2 regions of the Psychrobacter cryohalolentis K5 genome follow, and region 1 is predicted to be linked to the other one. Evidence: predicted binding sites of a transcription regulator. Region 1 holds the regulator's gene; the other holds the start of a gene.

The links. The regulator PhoB, encoded in region 1, activates phosphate uptake and scavenging genes when phosphate is short. The targets are predictions, from matches to a motif close to TGTCATNAANCTGTCATAA.
Region 2: PCRYO_RS02240 (DNA translocase FtsK) is a predicted target of PhoB. The motif match lies at 4,021-4,039, and genes of this name have one in related genera.

Annotation. Positions count from the first base shown of each region.
Region 1 is NC_007969.1:2,719,152-2,725,909, forward strand. Features, by position in the region: gene PCRYO_RS11310 (M23 family metallopeptidase) at 86-676, shown strand; gene phoR (phosphate regulon sensor histidine kinase PhoR) at 690-1,760, opposite strand; gene phoB (phosphate regulon transcriptional regulator PhoB) at 1,866-2,570, opposite strand; gene dtd (D-aminoacyl-tRNA deacylase) at 2,729-3,184, opposite strand; gene asd (archaetidylserine decarboxylase) at 3,371-4,204, shown strand; gene pstS (phosphate ABC transporter substrate-binding protein PstS) at 4,508-5,662, shown strand; gene pstC (phosphate ABC transporter permease subunit PstC) at 5,835-6,758, shown strand, end outside.
Region 2 is NC_007969.1:521,674-528,431, reverse strand. Features, by position in the region: gene PCRYO_RS02245 (amidase) at 1-379, opposite strand, end outside; gene PCRYO_RS02240 (DNA translocase FtsK) at 663-3,956, opposite strand; gene trxB (thioredoxin-disulfide reductase) at 4,682-5,704, shown strand; gene aat (leucyl/phenylalanyl-tRNA--protein transferase) at 5,705-6,529, shown strand; gene PCRYO_RS02225 (MerR family transcriptional regulator) at 6,682-6,758, shown strand, end outside.

The DNA of each region.
Region 1 (6,758 bases):
GTCAGGTATAACAATGCTATACGAAGAGCCAAAGGTAATATCTATATAATATTAGTGAAAGCAATAACAAGACAAAGAGATGTCGATGCGACCAGATGGCAATCACGAACAACCAAATCCTACATTTATCAGCCGCGCAATTAGCGTACTCATCAAGGCCGCAGTATTGCTGATGCTATTATTCGTATTTGACAGATTATTACCGAGTATCAGCCAACAAACTCAATCATTTTTCATAGCAAAATGGCAGCAGCTTAGCCTATTGCAACATCCGCTACCAACAGAGAATAGCCTGCCAAATCCGCTACCCAAGCAGCCTCTAACAGATACGTGGGGCGCTGCTCGTAGTCAAGGTCGCTCACATGAAGGGATTGATATTTTTGCAGCGCGCGGCACGCCAATACAAGCAACGACCCAAGGTATCGTTAGCAAGGTAGGCGAAAATACGTTAGGAGGTCGCATCGTTGTGATAGTAGGACCTGGCGGCGCCGGACACTATTATGCACATTTGGAAAACTATGCTGACATTTCTCCCAATGACTGGGTAAATGCCGGTGATACCATTGGTTACGTGGGTGATAGCGGCAATGCTAAAGGCACACCGCCGCATGTTCATTATGGAATTTATATTAATGGTAGCGCGGTAAATCCTTATCCACTTTTGCAAAAGGATTAAAGTGTATCAAGCATTAATTTATTGCGGCAGATCGTACATGGTTATTTGGGAACACGGCACTAAATGTCGAGCCAATGCCTTCTACTGACTCAATTTGCAAGCTCGCTTCGTGCTGATATAAGACATGTTTTACAATTGCCAGTCCAAGCCCCGTCCCACCTGTTGCTCGGCTGCGCCCGCTGTCAACGCGATAAAAACGCTCAGTTAAACGGGCAAGATGCTGCGGCGCTATACCGATACCATTATCTTCAACAGCAAATCGGCAGCCCTCAGCAGTCTTAGTCCAACTAATAGAGATATTGCCACCTTTTGGTGTGTATTTAATCGCATTAATCACTAGATTGGACAGTGCGCTATTTAGGTACATCTCTGAGCCATATAGTCCGTCATAGGTATCAATATGCAAGTGAATCGTATGCTTATATTCTTGATTATACGCCTGTGCATCATCATAGACATGAGTGAGCAGCTTGGTCATATCGATTTCATTAAACGCATGGGTTTCTTCGATTTCGATACGAGACAGTAGCAATAAGTCATTGACCACCCTATTCATGCGTGCCGTTTGCTGAGTCATCAGCTCAAAACCGCGACGCCAATTCGCAGGCATATCTGGCTGATCAGAGAAATTCTCCAGATATCCCATCAAGACCGTCAATGGTGTACGTAGCTCATGCGAAACATTGGCCACAAAGTCGCGGCGCATTGCTTCTAAATGCTGCAAGCGGGTCACATCATAAATGATCAGTAGTTTTTCATCGCCAAATGGCGTCAGCTCACACTTTAGATAGCGGTTTGGGTCTTGCAAAGAGACGATATGCACACTCTCATCGGCATCGGCATCAGTATTAAGCGTCGTTGCCTCCTGATAATACTTGATAAATTCAGGCACTTGAATGAAGTCAAAAATACGCCTGCCTTTATCTGAGGATTGCAACAATAATAAATCCTGCGCCGCTTGGTTCCACCATTCAAGTCCATCATCATCATTGAGCAAAATCACGGCATCACGTAATGCTCGTAAAGCACTTCTGATTTTTTTAAGTTGATTTGTAGCACCTTGCTCATTGTCTTGGATAGGCATTTTTATTTATCCATTATTTTTTATAATTTTTCTACTATTGGCCGCTCCCGATAAAAGGCGACACTATTAAAAGGTGACACTATACAATATTCATATTACTAGCGATTACCCTTTTTCGATACGGCTAGAAAATCGATAACCTGTACCGCGTACCGTTTGTATCAATGTATCACAATCATGTGGACGTAGTAATGTGCGCAAACGCTTTACGTGAACATCAATGGTTCTATCTTCGATGTAGACGTTACCGCCCCATACTTGATCGAGCAGCTGGGCACGGGTATAAGCGCGCTCAGGATGGCTCATAAAAAACGCCAATAAGCGATATTCTGTCGGACCCATATCGATAATATCATCACCCACCATGAAGCGTTGACTTTTGGCATCTAAAGTTAGCCTGCCTATATTAATAGGTTTGTCGCCGCTTAGCGCGTTACTACGTCGCAATACCGCTTTGATTCTTGAGATAAGCTCACGGGTCGAGAAAGGCTTTGTCATATAATCATCAGCGCCTGCGTCAAGACCATGCACTTTACTGTCTTCTTCACTTTTGGCGGTCAACATAATAACCGGTATCTCGGCGAGCAGCGTATCGCTTTTTAGCATACGGCAAAAATCGATACCACTTTTATCACCGGGTAACATCCAGTCCAATAAAATCAGCGCTGGACGATGATCGACCACTTGTTGGTGCGCCTCTGACACATCCGCTGCCTGCAAACTATCAAAGCCCGCCATCTCTAGGGTCATGACGACCATTTCACGAATGGCATCTTCATCTTCAACAATCAAAATTTGCTCTTTAGACATAATGTATTCTTAATATATTCTTAATGTTAGAGGACAAAATAGCGTTTATAAAAGCAGTAACAAACGCAAATAAGCGTTTCTTCATTAAAGGGCTTAATTATGACAGCTTAATGACATTTACTCTTAAATTTATAATACTTAGTAGCCATGCTAATGACTTAATGCACTTCTAATAAAAAGTTTAATGGTCCATCATTGACACTCAATACTTGCATATCAGCGCCAAACTGACCCGTTGCAACCGTTAAATACTGCGTCTTTGCATAATCAACCAATTGTGCAAATAAAGCTTGAGCCATATCAGGTGCCATTGCGCTACCAAATTCAGGGCGGCGACCTTTATCCGTCTTTGCCATCAGAGTAAATTGTGAGACCAATAATAGCCCACCACCGACTTGCTGGACATTTTTATCGACTTTGCCGTATTTGGCTGGATCATCATCATTGTCAAAAATACGATAGGTGAGGATTTTATCAATCATCCGCTGCGCACTTTGTAGGTTATCATCGTGTCCCAAGCCGATATATGCCAGCACACCTTGCTCAATAGCACCGACCTCCTGCCCATCAACGCTGACACTGGCATATTTGACTCGCTGAATAAGAGATCTCATTGCTTACTTCCTTTAACGATTATGGTCATACAGTCTGCTGCGGACCATGATAAAATACAATTATCTGTGTATGTACTTATGATTATGTTTATAAATAAATCTAGCTATAAAACTGCCTATCTATGATTTTTTATTACAACTTCTTATTTTAATAACTATTTTTAATCCCTAATTTGGTCATCTATTATGAATGTATTTACTACCTTACAGCAATTTGTCCCGCAGCAAAAAATCAGTAAAGTCGCAGGGCGCTTAGCTGCCAGCCGCCACCCTTGGGTTAAGCGTACGTTTATCCGCAGTTTTGCCAAAGCGTATGATGTTAGCTTAGATGAATATGAGCGTCAAAGCCTAAACGCTTATGAGAGCTTTAATGATTTCTTTACTCGTGAGCTCCAAGACAATGCCCGTATTATCGATGCCAGTATCAATGGTATTGTCAGTCCTGCGGATGGCATGATTTCGCAGCTTGGGCAGATTCATGACCATAAGCTACTGCAAGCCAAAGGTCGTGACTATGATATCGGTCAGCTCTTAGCTGATAGCGCAGATGGCGATTATTTTGCGGATGGTAGTTTTGCTACGGTCTATCTTGCTCCAAGCAACTATCACCGTGTGCATATGCCATTTGACGGTATATTAACCAAGACCCGCTATGTACCTGGTACACTATTTTCGGTCAATAACACCACGGCTGCTAATGTGCCGGATTTGTTTGCTCGTAACGAGCGCCTTGTCTGTCTGTTTGATACCGCCTATGGTAAAGCGGCAGTAGTGATGGTCGGTGCGATGATTGTCGCTGGGATTGAGACAGTAGCGACGGGTAAAATTAGCCGTACCGATGATATTCAAGAAGCAGACCATGATATGAGCTTTAAAAAAGGTGACGAGCTTGGTCGTTTTTATTTAGGTTCAACCGCAATTGTAGTACTGCCAAAAGCAGCAAAAACGGATTGGCAAGATACCATGCAGCATGGCTCAATCGTTCAAATGGGGCAACTGTTGGGTAGCGCTAAAACCTAATACCATTTATCTAAGTAAAAAACTTGTGTAATAAGTAATATTGAAAAAAAAATGAGCATAGACAGTAATCAGAATACTGCCTATGCTTTTTTTGTGCCCACTCCTTTAACATCGTTTTTTTATCACTTTCTTTTTTCAGTCGTTTTTTGTGATAGCAAGGCTTTATGTCATCAAACTGTCATATTTATTTGGCACAATCTCCTTATTAACCGCAGAGCATCATTTCAGCCAACCCCAGAAAACCATTGTCATTGTTATTTATAAATGCTTGATACTCAAAATTGATTAATTTTAGGAGAAATAATGCGTTATTCATTCATGGCAGTAGCAATCGCTAGCACTTTGACATTAGCCGCTTGTAACCAAACGACTAGCAACAACGAGAGCGATAAAACCGACGAAGCAGCCACAACAGCACCATCAAACACTGCTGTGAGTAGCGACGCTAGTGCTAGCTCAGCTGAAAGTGCATCGATGAGTATTACCGGTGCTGGTGCTTCTTTTCCACAGCCTATCTATGCTAAGTGGTCAGATGCCTACAATAAAGCCACAGGTGGTCAAGTGAACTATCAGTCTATTGGCTCATCAGGTGGTATCAAACAAATCGTTGCTAAGACGGTAGATTTTGGGGCATCTGATGCGCCGATGACACCAGAAGAGTTGAACGAAGCCGGTCTGATACAGTTCCCAAGCGTCATCGGTGGCGTGGTACCTATTGTTAATATCGATGGTATTGAGCCCGGTCAGTTAAAGCTCGATGGCAAAATGCTTGCTGATATTTATCTGGGTAAAATCAGCAAATGGAACGACCCTGCAATTGCGGCGATGAATCCTGAACTTAAATTACCAGACGCTGCCATTACCACAGTGTTTCGCTCAGATGGTTCTGGTACAACCTTTAACTTCACTGATTATCTAGCCAAAGTGTCAAGCGATTGGAATGACAGTGTAGGTGTCGATAAGACCGTCAAATGGCCAACGTCGGCTACCGGTGCGGGTGGTAAAGGTAATGAAGGTGTGTCGAGCTATGTCACGCGTATGAAAAACTCTATCGGCTATGTTGAATACGCTTACGCTAAGCAAAACGGTATGGCACACGTCGCCCTGAAAAATGCTGCGGGCAATGTCGTACAACCTTCTGCCAAAACCTTTGCAGCAGCAGGTGACATCGATTGGTCACAGCAAGAAGGCTTTTATAAAGTCATTACCAACTCTGAAACAGCGCAAGCTTGGCCAATCGCCGCCGCCACTTTTATCTTAGTACATAAGCAGCCACAAGATGCCAAACAAGTCGCTGGTGTATTGAAGTTCTTTGACTGGGCTTATGAGCAAGGTGATGACGACGCTATGGCGCTTGATTACGTACCGTTCTCTGATACTGCAGTTGCCTTATTTAAAGCAAAATGGAGTGAGGTCAAAGGCAGTGACGGCCAACCTGTCTATAAGCCTGCACAGTAACCTGTTTATACTAGTGATTGCATAATCACTGTCGAGCCAACCTCTCAAACCACTATTCTCCGGTAGGGGTTTGAGAGGTTTTATCACAGAAAATTTAAAGATTTTTTTAAGTTTGTTGTGATAAAACCTCTTTTACTATTTTGACTTGATTCTATTCAACGCTGAGACACTTATGAATGATTTAAGGTCCCAACTGGCTAAACAAAAACGTTACGATGCTATCTTTGTCAATGCAACTAAAGCATTTGCAATCTTGGTGCTATTGTCACTTGGTGGCATCCTGCTCTCATTAATCGTAGGCGCTTGGCCCAGTATCACTGAATTTGGACTGGGATTTTATACCAGCAATAACTGGGATACAGTGAACGATCAATATGGGGCACTTGCACCTATTTACGGTACGATTGTCACCTCCCTTATTGCAATCGCTATTGCTGTGCCAGTGAGCTTTGGTATTGCTATCTTTTTGACCGAACTGTGCCCTAACTTCTTAAAAAAGCCATTGGGTATCGCCATTGAGCTGTTGGCAGGTATTCCTTCTATTATTTATGGCATGTGGGGTTTGTTTGTCTTTGCGCCGTATTTTAGCGAACACATTCAGCCATGGTTGATTGAAAACATCGGTCCTCTGCCTATTATCGGGCAAGTATTCACTGGTGCACCGATGGGGCTTGGTATGTTTACCGCCTCCTTGGTACTGGCAATTATGATTATTCCTTTTATTGCCGCCACCATGCGGGATGTTTTTTCTGTGGTACCTGATTTATTAAAAGAATCTGCGTATGGCATGGGTGCGACGACGTGGGAAGTGATGTTCAAAATCATCTTACCTTATACTAAAGCTGGCGTGGTCGGTGGTGTGATTTTAGGGCTTGGACGCGCATTGGGCGAGACGATGGCTGTGACTTTCTTAATCGGTAATGCCTTTAATATCAGCCCAAGTTTGTTTACCTCTGGGGTAACGATTACCTCTGCACTCGCCAATGAATTTGCCGAAGCATCAAGTGAATTGCATTTGGCATCCCTATTACATTTGGGTTTAATCCTATTTGTTATTACCTTTATTGTCTTGTCCATCTCTAAGCTAATGCTTATG
Region 2 (6,758 bases), 860 kb from region 1:
TGATAATCAAGCCAAATTCTGGGGTATTGGTCTTACCAAAAGTGTTCACACCCGTAGCTTTCATACGCTTGACGATTTCGCTATCGCTTTTTGAGATGATATTGACGCTACGACTGCCCATCGTAATCGGCTCATCAGTGAAGCTAAATGACAAATCTTTTAATAAATAAGGGACGCCGTTAAATACACCAGCTGGCAGTCCCGCCTGCGCTGCAGCATAAGCGCGCTCGTCAAAACGATGAATGATAGCATTCAATTTGGGATTGAGCTGATTGGCTTGATAGACTGCTGCATCCAGCCACTCTTTGGCACTGACTTCCCCAGCATTGACCAATGCCGCGAGTGCTAATGCATCGTATTGGGTATATTCTTTAAACATAACCGACCTTCCTTGGAGAATAATCAAATTAAAATTTTAAAAGATTAATATGTATCCGATTTATAGACAGTAATCAGTTTAGTATAAAACCTCACTGTTTATAATGAATAAACAAACTCATTAGTCATTTACGGTATTTAGAATCCTATTTGATAGGGGCAATTGATAGCCTGAAAATAATACTCCTAAAACCTTTTACTACATAAAATTCCTTAATATCTTCAATAAAAAAGACGAGTTACTTTCGTAAATCGTCTTTTTACCATCCAGTCAAACATAAGCTCTACATTAGTAGCTCACGTTTACCACTCTTACCCATTGAACTGACCAGTCCAGCCTCTTCCATCGAGTCAACAATACGCGCGGCGCGGTTATAGCCAATGCTAAATTTACGCTGAATACTAGAAGCGGAAACTTTACGAGTCTCCATAATAAAACCAACGGCTTCGTTGTAAAGGTCATCATCTTCACCAGAGGCATTGGCAGCACTACTGCCACCGCTAGGACTAGACAATTCAAAATTGCCTGCCATATTGTCGATATAATCAGGCGCACCGCGCTCACGCCATGCATCACAGACGCTATTGACCTCTTCATCGCTGACATAAGCACCATGGACACGATCAGGTTCAATTTGCCCAGGCCCTAAGAACAGCATATCGCCATTACCAAGCATATCTTCTGCGCCACCACTATCCAAAATAGTCCGTGAATCGACTTTTGAGTTGACTCGTAACGCTGCTCGTACCGGAATATTGGCTTTAATCAAACCAGTAATCACATCAACTGAAGGACGCTGAGTCGCAAGGATTAAATGAATCCCTGCTGCCCGCGATTTTTGCGCCAAGCGTGTAATCAACTCTTCTGCCTGCTTACCGACCTGCATAATCATATCGGCAAACTCGTCTGCAACGATGACAATCATCGGTAAGGTTTTTAGCTTTGGTGCTTGGCTAATACTTACGCTGTCATTGGGTCGCCATAATGGGTCAAGCATTGGATTGCCTGATTTTTCAGCAGCGATCACTTTTTTGTTAAACTCATTTAGTTTACGCACCTTTAGCAAGCTCATAAGCTGATAACGACGTTCCATCTCTGCGACGCACCATGACAAGGCACTTGCCGCCTCAGTCATATCGGTAACGACTGGGGTCAGCAAATGCGGAATATCATTATAGTTGGCAAGTTCAAGCTGCTTAGGATCGATAAGAATCATTCGCAGCTCGTTCGGCGTATATTTGAGCAGCATCGATAGTAACATCGCGTTGACCAAGACTGATTTACCAGAACCCGTCGTACCAGCGACCAACATATGCGGCGCTCGTGCAAGATCAGTAATAATAGCTTTACCGCCAATATCTTTACCCATCGCCATACTGATTTGCGCTTTAGGATCTTTAAATTTTTCGGTATCCAACAACTCAATCAAACGTACCATTTCGCGCTGTTTATTGGGTACTTCGATACCAATATAGGGTTTACCAGGAATAACCTCAACCACACGTAAAGATGCCATTGATAATGAGCGTGCCAAATCACGTGAAATTCCCGTAACTTTACTGGCTTTTATCCCAGGCGCAAGTTCTACTTCAAAGCGAGTGACGACAGGTCCTGGAATCGCATTAACAACATTTGCTTTGACATTGAACTCTTGTAATTTAATTTCCAGTAGCTCTGATAACTGCTCAAGCTCAGCAAGCGTATAGCTTGGCTGACGATTGGGGTCTGGCTTATCTAAGATCGACATCTCTGGAATCGGCGACAGACTACTACGATAGGCAGCCGTTTGCATCGAGCGTGATTTTTGACTGAATGCAACATCATCACTAATATGAGGCATAACGGGAGCATCAATCTCGTCAGTGCTATCATAAACATTGTCGTCTTCTGGCATCATATCCGTAATATGATTGCTACTATCACCTTCTGGGACTGCAAAACTCATAGTTGGTTTAGTTACTGTGGCTGACTCGATACTTGATATGGTAGCCGTACTCTCTGCTATTGGTGGTGCTTTTGGATTTGCAGGCGGGGTATTGGTCGGTGTCATATCTATTATTTCTGATGTATTCTCTACATCAGCATCAGCATCAGAAAAAGACTCCAAATCGTTCAACAAGTCATTTGCAGCATTATTAGGAATGTCGTCAGTAATGTCGTTTGGTGAGATAGTAGTTTGCTGCTGAACAGGTGCAGCTGCAGTTTCTGTTAATGTCTCTACGGCAGATAATTCTTGTTCATGGCTAAAATCAGTCGCTTCCGGCACTGCCGCATGTTCTGCCAACCATGCATCCACTAAGCTATCGACGCTAGGCGCTGATTCAGGAATATCTGGCTGCGTAGTTGACATGTTCGGTGCATAATCATTTAACGAATGTGCTGCTTGTTGCTGAGCCTCCTCTTGAGTGATATCAAGAACTGGGCTAGCAGAAGAAATGTCAGTATTTAAGCTGTCAACAGAAGCAGCAGCTGATGCCTCTGAATATGGAGCATTTACGAAATCATAAGGTATCGTATCTTGCTCATTTTCTATCTGGTTTGCTAATAAATCAGCGACAGTATTTGCATCGTTCCATGCAAAACTTGGCTCAACCTTTCTGATAGGCATTGGCGTAGCATTGGTAGCAGGTACTGATGTTTTATTTAGATTAAAAGCACTATTGCTAGTCGTTGTGGCGGCTGCAGTTTGTAGCTGCTCTTCTCGTTTGGTACTTTCACTGGCGACTTGCGCAGCGGCTGCCATAGAAGCTTTTACACTGGCACCCAATCCTGAAGACGATAAAAAGTCTGTCAATGCGCTATTAAAACGACCACTTCTATTGTCTTGCTGTTTATTGTTAGCCTGTTCATCCACTTGCAACTCAAGAGGCAATTGCTCATATTCTGGAGTATTAGTATCACTTATTGCTATATCACGACCTTGTTTATCGGCAGCACTAGTAGCATTGTCTTCTTGTGTTATTTGACTAGCATCAAGGCTGCTATCAAGGTTTTTGACACCTGACCCAAACCAAGACAAAGTTTTGAATTTTTCGTAAATACTTAACCAATGAATATTAAAGGCAAAGGTGGTCGTAATAGCGACAAACACTGCCAAAAACGTCACACTCCCCCACTGCGACAATAGCTGTGCTAGCCTCGCTTGTAGCTCAAGACCAATAATACCGCCAGCAACGCCTTTGAGTCCTGAAGATATTGGATCTGCTACCTGCTGCACCAATGCGATCATCTGGGCAAATAAGGCACTGCTGCTCAATATTAAAAACACATAAGCAACCAAGCGTAATAACCAAAACGTCGGTTTATTGTCCCACCAAATCAGCACTGACTCATAAACCAGAAACGCCAGTAACCACCACGCACCAAAACCAAAGAAGCTATACAGCAAATCTGAGAGCCATGCGCCCATCTCGCCGCCCATATTATTAATGGTCGTCATATCACTACTGATATGCGACCAGCTGGGATCATTACCGGTATAAGTCATCAAAATCACGAACAAATAAACCGCGAGGAGTAATCCCAGTAAGGTAAATATGCCCTTTTTTAAGTAATCAATAATTGGTGCTGATATCACGTAAGATCTGCCTTGTTGTTAATACTCGTCATGAATACTCAATAGTCGTCAAACCATGATTAAGCTTAATCATGCTGACATAAATTCCTGATAGAAACTGCTGTAATAGGTTACGACTGATGTGGCGTAATAACACAAAAACTTTATCTAAAATACTACGACAAAATATTGACCGCATTGCTGTTTTTGTTTTGTGCGCGGCATACAACTTCTTATAATAACAAATACATAGCTGCCATGGCGACCGTGTTATCAATAAAGCGCATAAGAAAATCAATCCAGTAGTGATTTAGCCAAAAATGCAGCTAGTAAAAAATGATGCCTGTTCTTTTTGCATTAGAATCTAACCAAAATATATTAAGAACTCTACGTTACTGCTGGTATAAATTTTTTATAGCCTCTGTCTGCGTAGGCACAGCAAGCAAGACAAATTAATACCAGCAGTACGTGATGTTTATATATCACTTTTCACTGACTATATTTGAATATGGGCTAATTTTTGGTACTAAAATTTCAAGCTGCAGATACTTTAGTTCTAATGATACCCATATTTGTTTTAGCAAACTTGCACTTTTTGCTCTTAGCCCTTATGTTATTATCACATAGCAACCATAATAACCAGATACGTCGTCATTTTTACGCTTATCTTTTATAATACTTATAATATCTACTTATTATTTTAACGTTGAACCCTTTCACTTTTATTGCTCTAGCAAGGAAATCTTATGGCAACTGATAATACTGCTCCACGCCACGAAAAACTCATTATTTTAGGTTCAGGTCCTGCTGGTTATTCTGCCGCTGTGTATGCAGCACGCGCCAACCTAAAGCCTGTTATGGTCACCGGTATGGAAGTCGGCGGACAGCTCACGACGACGACCGAAGTCGATAACTGGCCGGGTGATGCACATGATTTGACTGGTCCTGCATTGATGGAGCGTATGAAAGCCCATGCCGAACGCTTTGGTACTGAACTGGTTTATGATCATGTCAATGCTGTGAATTTAAATGTGCGTCCTTTTGAGCTGACTGGTAATAACGGCAATTACACCTGTGATGCTCTTATTATCTCAACCGGCGCATCAGCACAGTATCTAGGTCTAGAGTCAGAAACCAAATTCCGTGGTCTTGGCGTTTCTGCTTGTGCAACTTGTGATGGCTTCTTTTATAAAGACCAAAAAGTGGCAGTTATCGGTGGTGGTAACACGGCCGTTGAAGAAGCGCTGTATTTATCAAATATCGCCGCTGAAGTCACTTTAGTCCATCGCCGTGATAGCTTACGCTCAGAAAAAATCCTACAAGATAAACTATTTGAAAAAGCCAAAAATGGTAATGTCAAAATCGAGTGGAACCACAGCGTAAAAGAAGTGGTTGGTGATGATATGGGCGTTAATGGCGTGGTCATTGAATCTATGATTGATGGCAGCACCAAGCAACTGGACGTGTTTGGTATGTTTGTTGCCATTGGTCATAAGCCGAATACTGACTTATTTAAAGGTCAGCTAGAGATGAAAGACGGTTATCTGATCGTCAACAGCGGTCTCAATGGTAACGCTACCCAAACCAGTATCGAAGGTGTCTTTGCCGCAGGTGACGTCGCAGATCACGTCTATCGTCAAGCGATCACCTCTGCTGGTACGGGCTGTATGGCAGCACTTGATGCTGAAAAGTACCTAGATGCAATAGGCGAAACGGTCGCTCAAGATCATACTTATGCTTCAACGTTGACAGCTGACAAAGAAGCGTAAATGAGCGATTTTGTTAACGATGGTCATACAACGCCTGAGGCTTTTGTTCAACATATCAAAAGTCTTGGGCGTTATGACTTTCCAGAGCCAGCGATAGTAGATCCTGAAGGTATGGGTATTGTGGCTATCGGGGGAGATTTAGCTCCTGAGACGCTGATTTCTGCTTACGCACAGGGTCTATTTCCTTGGTTTAATGACGATGAGCCAATTGCTTGGTGGTGCCCTGAACCCAGATGTGTGATGCAGCCGACAGACTATCAGCCCAGTAAATCGCTACGTAAGCTAGCAAACCGTAGTCGTTGGCAGTTGACACTGAATCAAGCTTTTGATGAAGTCATACACGCTTGTAGTTTACCGCGTAGTAATGGCGTTAATAACGATCTTAATGAAAGTCAGCCTGTTGGCGAACATACTTGGATTCATGATGAGATGATTGAAGCTTATACTGAGCTACATGCTCAAGGCTTCGCGCATAGTATTGAAGTTTGGGATGATAAAGGCGCGCTCGTTGGTGGTTTATATGGCTTAAAAATAGGCGGTATTTATTTTGGTGAATCGATGTTCCATATCGCTTCTAATGCATCAAAGCTAGCATTTTGGGGCTTGATGCGCTTATGTGAGCACAGCAATGTTAATCTTGTCGACTGTCAACTCCCTAACGATCATCTCATGAGTTTAGGTGCTATCACCTTGTCACGTACTGAGTTTTTGACTCAACTAGATATATTAATATCTAATAGTTCAGATAATTGGCACAAAAACTCGCATAAGCCTCTAGCGGTACCGCTGTTAGGGAGTTTGCAACCTTGGCAATTAAACCTCTAGTTTATTACTTTATTTTAAAATCTAAAGTTGATCTGGCTAATCGATACATGAAATAGCGCGACTCGATTGAGTACGTATGATTATTACTATTACGTTTAATCAGCAATGTTTTCATAAATCAGTAACTTACCTATCACGATCATGAGTACATTATGGCACCTGATACCTCTTTTTTATTAATAGGTAAGCTGGCAACCAAAGCCAACACCACTAAAGATACGATTCGTCA